DNA from 2 places in the Halobacillus sp. K22 genome. Region 2 is predicted to be linked to the other one. Evidence: riboswitches for the same ligand, from Rfam matches in the RefSeq annotation. Region 2 holds a riboswitch; the other holds the start of a gene.
What was found. A riboswitch is a leader RNA that binds a small molecule or an ion and turns the genes downstream of it on or off. The one in region 2 is predicted to bind S-adenosylmethionine.
Positions count from the first base shown of each region.

Region 1: linked by a shared signal. The riboswitch ahead of ACTWPM_RS13035 (methionine ABC transporter ATP-binding protein) and the one ahead of ACTWPM_RS15835 (phosphoadenylyl-sulfate reductase) in region 2 are both predicted to bind S-adenosylmethionine.

Region 1 is NZ_JBQQCN010000017.1:37,662-41,272, reverse strand. It holds gene ACTWPM_RS13040 (methionine ABC transporter permease) at 1-577, opposite strand, end outside; gene ACTWPM_RS13035 (methionine ABC transporter ATP-binding protein) at 567-1,595, opposite strand; SAM riboswitch class I at 1,737-1,851, opposite strand; gene ACTWPM_RS13030 (DUF302 domain-containing protein) at 2,047-2,430, shown strand; gene ACTWPM_RS13025 (DUF421 domain-containing protein) at 3,470-3,611, opposite strand, start outside.
Region 2 is NZ_JBQQCN010000024.1:18,031-21,641, forward strand. It holds gene cysC (adenylyl-sulfate kinase) at 1-122, opposite strand, end outside; gene sat (sulfate adenylyltransferase) at 140-1,294, opposite strand; gene ACTWPM_RS15835 (phosphoadenylyl-sulfate reductase) at 1,308-2,039, opposite strand; SAM riboswitch class I at 2,145-2,245, opposite strand; SAM riboswitch class I at 2,413-2,517, shown strand; gene ACTWPM_RS15840 (sulfite exporter TauE/SafE family protein) at 3,410-3,611, shown strand, end outside.

The sequences.
Region 1 (3,611 bases), on a different contig from region 2:
TCATGATATCCGTCTCAAAACGCTGATAACCATAAGAAATAGCCAAGTCACCAAGACCACCGCCGCCTACAAATCCGGCCATTGCCGAAGCACCTACAAGGCCAATCGTGGCAATGGTCAGGTTTAATACAATGGAACTCAACGCTTCCGGTAAATATACGCGCGCGATAATCTGCCAGGGTGACGCTCCCATCGCCTCCGCTGCTTCAATAACTCCTGACTTCACTTCAAGCAGACTGCTCTCTACCAGCCGCGCAATATAGGGCGCTGAAAATATGACAAGCGGCACAACTGCTGCGGCTGTACCAATAGATGAGCCTACAATAAATCTTGTAATTGGCAGGATAGCTACCAGTAAGATGATAAATGGAATCGACCTGAAGAAGTTAACTACTGAACTAAGCGCATTGAATATAGGTTTACTTTCAAGCAGTCCCCCGTCTCTTGTAACTACTAATGCAATGCCGAGAGGAAGACCGATTAATGTAGCTGCAAGCAGAGAGATCCCGACCATTAAGAGGGTCTGATTGGTAGCTTCCAGAATTCTCGGCCAAAAATCCATTAAGTTAACCTGCATGTGCTTCCACCTCCTGAACCGTTACGGAACGCTGAATTGAGTCGATCGCTCTCACAATTTCTTTATCTTCTCCCTGAAGTTCCACCACTAAATGTCCAAACGGAATGCCCTGAAGCTCTGTAATCTGTCCGAAAAGCACATTCACTTCCACCTCATAGGACTTCGATATTTGGGAAAGTACAGGCTGGCCCGCGCTTTCATCTACAAAGGTCACCCGGTAAATATGACGGCTTGCTCCCCGCTTTTCAATCCCCTCCAGGATGGATGCAGGAATTTCATTTTCCATCACCGTTCTTACAAAGTTTTTTGTAGTGGGATGTTCCGGCTGGGAAAACAAGTCAAATATGGATCCTTGTTCAATCACACGTCCGTGTTCCATGACTGCGATACGGTCGCACACTTCACGGACCACATTCATTTCGTGCGTAATCATAAGAATCGTGATGTTATATTCGTCTCGTACTCTGCGCAAAAGTTTAAGAATAGACTTGGTGGTTTCAGGATCAAGGGCAGATGTCGCTTCATCACATAGCAATATATCCGGTGAGGTGGCTAGAGCCCTTGCAATTCCCACCCTCTGCTTCTGTCCGCCGGATAGCTGGTCCGGGTACTGCCTGGCTTTATCTGACAAGCCTACGAACTCCAGAATTTCTTCTACACGTGCATCAATATCTTTTTTCGACACCCCTGATATCGCCAATGGAAATGCCACGTTATGACGTACCGTTTTAGACTCCAGCAAATTAAAGTGCTGAAAAATCATGCCAATTCGTTTCCGGACTTTTCGCAACTCAGGTTTAGATAGTTGGGTTAAATCTTTACCATCTACCAGGAGCCGGCCTTCCGAAGGATATTCCAGTAAATTAACTAAACGAACAAGCGTGCTTTTTCCTGCTCCGCTATAACCAATAACCTCGAAGATTTCTCCTTTATTCACTGTTAAATCAACTTGATCCACAGCTCGCAACTCATTTCCATTGTGTTCATAGATCTTTGAAACCCCTTCAAAATCAATCATGAACGGTCCCCCCTTTGTTTTTGGATTCTTCCAATTATCAGCTTTCTTATGTACTTCTGAGCGTTAAACATAAAAAGAGCCCCTCTTCTTAAAAGATAAGAAGAGGGGCTCTGGCCATACGTAATTTATGAGAACCGTCTCTTCTCATCTTTCACGTGCAAAAAGCACCTGCTGGAGTTGGCACAGTTTCTGATGACGCATCAGTCCCGCTGCCGAGGTTTCGTAGGGCCAGTCCCTCCACCTCTCTAGATAAGAAGATATTTATTCGTTTTTAAATTGGATGGTGATTATCTTATTATAGCTCATCAGCTTTGTCAATTTAATCTGCTAAACTTTTCGAAAAATTCCCCACTAAATCTCCTGCTAGTTATCATTAAATCTATTTATATACGATTATCTTCATACCTGAACGGGTATGCTGAAACCGAGAGCTTAAAAAGGAGGTTCAAACATGTTTCATTACACAGTAGAAACAGAAAAAGGAATCGAAGAGGCAGTAGAAAGTTTAGAAGCCAGCCTTAAAGAAGCCCAGTTCGGAGTATTATGGAATTTTGATATTAAAGACAAACTTAATGAAAAAGGATTAGAATTTGAGAAAGAATTTAAAGTATTGGAAGTATGTAACCCTAAGGAAGCTCAACGCATTCTTAATGAAAATACCCTTGCTGGTTATTTCTTACCGTGTAAAATGGTCGTTTACTCTGAAGGAGGCACGACGAAGATAGGTATGCCTAGACCAACTGCCCTCATTCAATTGGTAGAAGATGAACAAATCCAGAGACTCGCGGAAGACATTGAGAAACGATTAATCCACTGCATGGATCAAAGCGTATAACGTATAAGAGGAGGGATAATCATTGAATTATCCCTCCTCTTTATTTAGTGCTGTTAAATCTGGTTGTGATTTTCATAAGAAGCTTATTAAAGGATCGGACCGGATACTTGAAGAATCGAATTCGAGATATCTTGGGTCCGTTACGATATGAGCAGCGGGCTGGTGGGGAAATAACTCGTCTTGTTCCATCACCCAGACACTCGAGACATAAGCCGCTCATCAACGGATGGAAAAACCGCCATCCTTTTGATGGTCGGCTTATGCTGGTCGTGTCTTTCAGGGTGATTCCACATTTGAACACTTTCCTATGGGGGAACGGTGAGCTTCCTCGCTCGTTTTCACTCCATGTGGGATCTCACCTAGTTCCTTCTCCCATGGGAGTCTCGCCATTTCCCCACCAACCCTGCCGCGAGAGAATAACGGACCCTTCCAGAAGAGAGAATGCTCTCCTTCGAAATAGGTCCTAAATACTTCTATGACAAGCTTTTCCACAACGTTCTAGCATAATAATACACGCCTTATCCCATGCTTTTTTCTCACCAAGCAAACAGGGGGTTAAGTGGTTTCGAGTTTCTGATTCGGCTAGGTCCGTAGGGGGACGATGAAGACTCCTCGGTTAAAAGCGGAAGCACCTTGGGCAGCGGCGTATGGACTGGACTGAGCTGGCGGAGATAAAGAAAACACGAAGAGCGGAGCGATTCGATGTTGCCTTATCGTACAGAAGTGAGGGAAGTCTCACTAGACGCTAGGTGCTGGAGCTGGATAGCCTCTCCTTGTCGTTTATGCCTTGATGTAAGCTTAGGATTAATAAAAGTGTAAGAACGGGATGAACATGATCGGTAAGATCCCGGAAGGCGAAGCCTGAGGAAGCTTACCCCGGAAGAAGTTCGACTAAGAACGCCACGTCGTGTGGCAACGTCGAACGACCCTGCGTCGTGCAGGGCCGGAAAGCGAAATCGTCCCCCGCAGGACCTAATTCTCACTAGATATCTCGAAACTGAGTCTTACGCAAACGGGAGGTTATGTTATAAAATCGCTCTTAGTTTCCTATCGGTGGAAGGTTTGGGACCTTCTTTCCTTTGATCGAACAATGAAATTCCCCGTGATTCGTAATAGCACCATAAAATATGTCTTTGATAGAAGTGATACCACAAGCTCTCAATTGGTTCTCCATCCATTCC
Region 2 (3,611 bases):
ATGGTTGATTTCCCGGATCCAGATAAACCGGTCAGCCAGATCACTCCGCTATGGTGTCCGTTCTTTTTTCGATAATCGTTTACATTTACTGCAGCATCATGCCACGTGAGATTGGATCCCATATCCATCATCCTTTCCGTTATGAGTCAGTGGTTTGTTTATCTCGTAGTCCTTCAATCAACGTTTCAACGACCTCGGGACGGCTGAACGTTTTTGGCGGTTTTTCGCCATTTCTAAGCAGTTCACGTACTTTTGTACCGGAAAGAATGACGTGGTGTTTGGCATCATGCGGGCACGTCTTGTGAGAAGCCATTGCTTCACACGCCTGGCAGTAAAAACTGTGTTCAAAGAACATTGGCGTTATTCCCAGTTCATCCTCTGTGAAATGACTAAAGATTTTCTGAGCGTCGTAGGTACCGTAGTAATCGCCTACTCCAGCGTGGTCACGGCCGACAATGAAGTGGGAGCAGCCGAAGTTCTTACGGACAAGACTGTGAAAAATAGCTTCTCGCGGGCCGGCATAGCGCATAGCCGCACTAAAGACAGCAAGCACTACACGATTCGCCGGATAGTAGTTTTCGAGCAGCACCTGGTAGCTCTTCATCCTTACATCACTCGGAATATCATCGCTTTTCGTTTCACCGACAAGTGGATTTAAGAACAGTCCATCTACCGTTTCCAAGGAAGCTTTCTGAATATATTCGTGAGCGCGGTGAACCGGATTACGGGTTTGGAAGCCGACGACTTTACTCCAGCCCAGCTCCTTAAATAAGTCTCTCGACTGAGCAGGGTCCAGGTAGAATTTTTCGTCATGTTCTTTCTCGGCCCGCTTTGTCAGCTCAATTTCACCGGCAACGTAATAGTCCGGACGGCCGTAAAGTTTATTTACGCCAGGATGCGCGGATTCTTTGGTTAAGTACACATTCTCTGCTTCTTTTTCTTTATCCGAAGAATAGACTTCACTAATTGTGATCGTACCGTAAGTCGTACCGTTTTGAACGAGCGCAGCTTTCTGTCCCGTCTGAAGCTCATTGGCCTGTTCTGTATTTACAGGCAGCGTAATAGGAATGCTCCATGGTGTTCCGTCTTTCAGCCTCATATTCTCAACGACGGAATGATAATCTTCTTGATTCAGAAAACCGGTTAAGGGGCTGTAGGCTCCGTTCCCGATCAGTTCTAAATCACTTAAAGCCATGGCATCCAGTTCAATTTTTGTGGTAAGGGCTGAAGTGTCAGCCCCTTCGTTTATTTGATTGACAAGCGTCCCGCCGTGGGGAGCGATAATTGTAGACATGTGATTTCCTCCTTTATTCACTCTCGTTGTTACCTGTCGTATGAAGACCGCACTCGGTCTTGTTAAAGCCTTTCCATCGTCCGGAGCGGTCGTTGCTATCCGCTGCAAATGTGCAAGGGATACAGCCGATACTTGGATATCCTTGATCATGCAAATCATTGTAATCCAAGTCGTTTACTCGGATATATTGCCATACGTCGTCCCATGTCCAGTAGATAAGGGGACAAACCTTAATTGATTCAAATCGATCATCTTTATTAACAAAATTGGTATGGCTTCGGCTTACCGACTGTTCGCGCCGCAGTCCGGACACCCAGGCTGTGGCCCCGCTCAATGCTTCTTCCAGCGGTTTAATTTTACGGATAAAGCAGCATTTGTCCGGCTCTCGTTTCCATAAGGCTGAGCCATGTTTTTCGGCTTGCTGATCCAGTGTTAATTCCGGTTTTTTCATTTCAATATTCAAGTCAGGGTATTTTTTCTTCACCTTATCGATTAAATCGTATGTTTCCTGAAAATGAATTTCCGTATCAAGAAAAACGATGTGGGCATCTTTTTTAACTTTTGCTATTAAATCTATGAGTACAATTCCTTCAGCACCAAAGCTGCAGGCGTAGGTAATCGAAGAACCATAGGTATCATAAGCCCATTTCAGTACTTCAAGTGCCCCCTTGGTTTCCCCTTCAGGGCCCAGATTTTCAAAAGGATCGCCTGTGAACTCTTCGTAAGTTATGGCTGGATTGGTCATTTTTATCCTCCCTTCCCACAAAACAAATCATTATAAAAATCAAAAACCTCTCTTCCCGAGAAAAAAGAAGAGAGGCGTTCAGCAAAAATAAGCCAGCGTCTCATCTTCTCATCTTTCAAGTAATAGCTTGCTGGAATTGGCACAGCGTCTGTTGACCCGTTGCCGAGGCTTCAAAGGGCCAGTCCCTCCACCTCTCGAGATAAGAAAACGATGATTGAATTTTTTTGAAATGTGATTGTTTTAAATCTTATGCTCCTTTTTATTATATGTCAATGCTTAATTTAAATATTCTGTATTTTTAATAATTGTGCTTGACAGGCCTTGCCTTTCCCCTTTAGATTGAAAAGTATCTTAATTTTAAAAATTGAATAAATCCTTATAGAGAGCCGGGGAAGGAATCTGGTCCGTTGATCCCGCAGCAACCTCTCCTAGTTGGAGAAGGTGCTCATTCCAGCAGACATTGTCTGAGAGATAAGGTTAAGCTATTCAGCTTTTCACCTCTTCCTCAGGGAAGAGGTTTTTTCTTAGCCTTTTTACAGGATTCTCTGTTAATAATTGTAATTTCTGCTCTTATGAACTTCCGTATTGATCTTAAAATTAAGCTCCCTATTGTGGAAGACTCAGTTTCAAGATAACCGGGGTCCGTTACGTTAAATGGAGAAGGGCTGGTGGGGAAATAACTCGCTTTCCTGTGGGGGAACTGGCAAGCCTCCTCAGTCGTTTTCACTCCCTGCGGGGTCTCGCCTAGCTCCTTCTCCCACGGGAGTCTCATCATTTCCCCACCAACCCAACATGATTAAGAAAAACGGACCCTTCCAGAAGAGAATAATTTCCCTGCTTAATCTGGGTTAAATGCTTTTATGACAGGCTATTGGGTGTAGTTACATCCTGAAAATAGGTAGAAAACCACATAGTCTAATTCATCATTATGCAGGTGATGTTGGAAATGGTATTGAGTCTCTGATTTGGCAAGGTCCGGAGGGGGACGATGTAGACTCCTGCGGGATGAACATGATCGGTGAGATCCCGGAAGGCGAAGCCTGAGGAAGCTCACCTCATGCCCGCGGAAAGCGAGTCGTTCCCTGGAGCCCCTTTCTCCACAAAACATTTCGAAACTGAGTCTTCAACTAACCGGCCCTATTGTGTAATAAGCTTTTAATGAAAAAACAACAATAAATTTAACAAAGAAGTGACTTTATTCATTTCAGGTCCATATAGTGTAAGAATTGAGATGGAAACTGCTTAGAAAACAACTCGTTTTTCTTTGCTCTGTAAGCCTGGTCAGGAATACATAACAGCTAGATTTTTTTAAACATAAAACCTAGTAAATCAATCAGAATAATAAATTATAGAAACAGGAGTGTTGAAACGTGAGAAGATTACTTATTTTTTCGTTCGTCGGTTTTTTTGCCCAGCTTATCGACGGTGCGCTGGGGATGGCATTCGGGCTCAGCTCTTCCTCCCTTTTGCTCGCCTACGGGGTGGCTCCCGCGATTGCCTCCTCTTCGATCCATATGTCTGAAATCGCTACAACAGGCGTTTCTGGATTTTCACACTATAAGTTCGGAAACC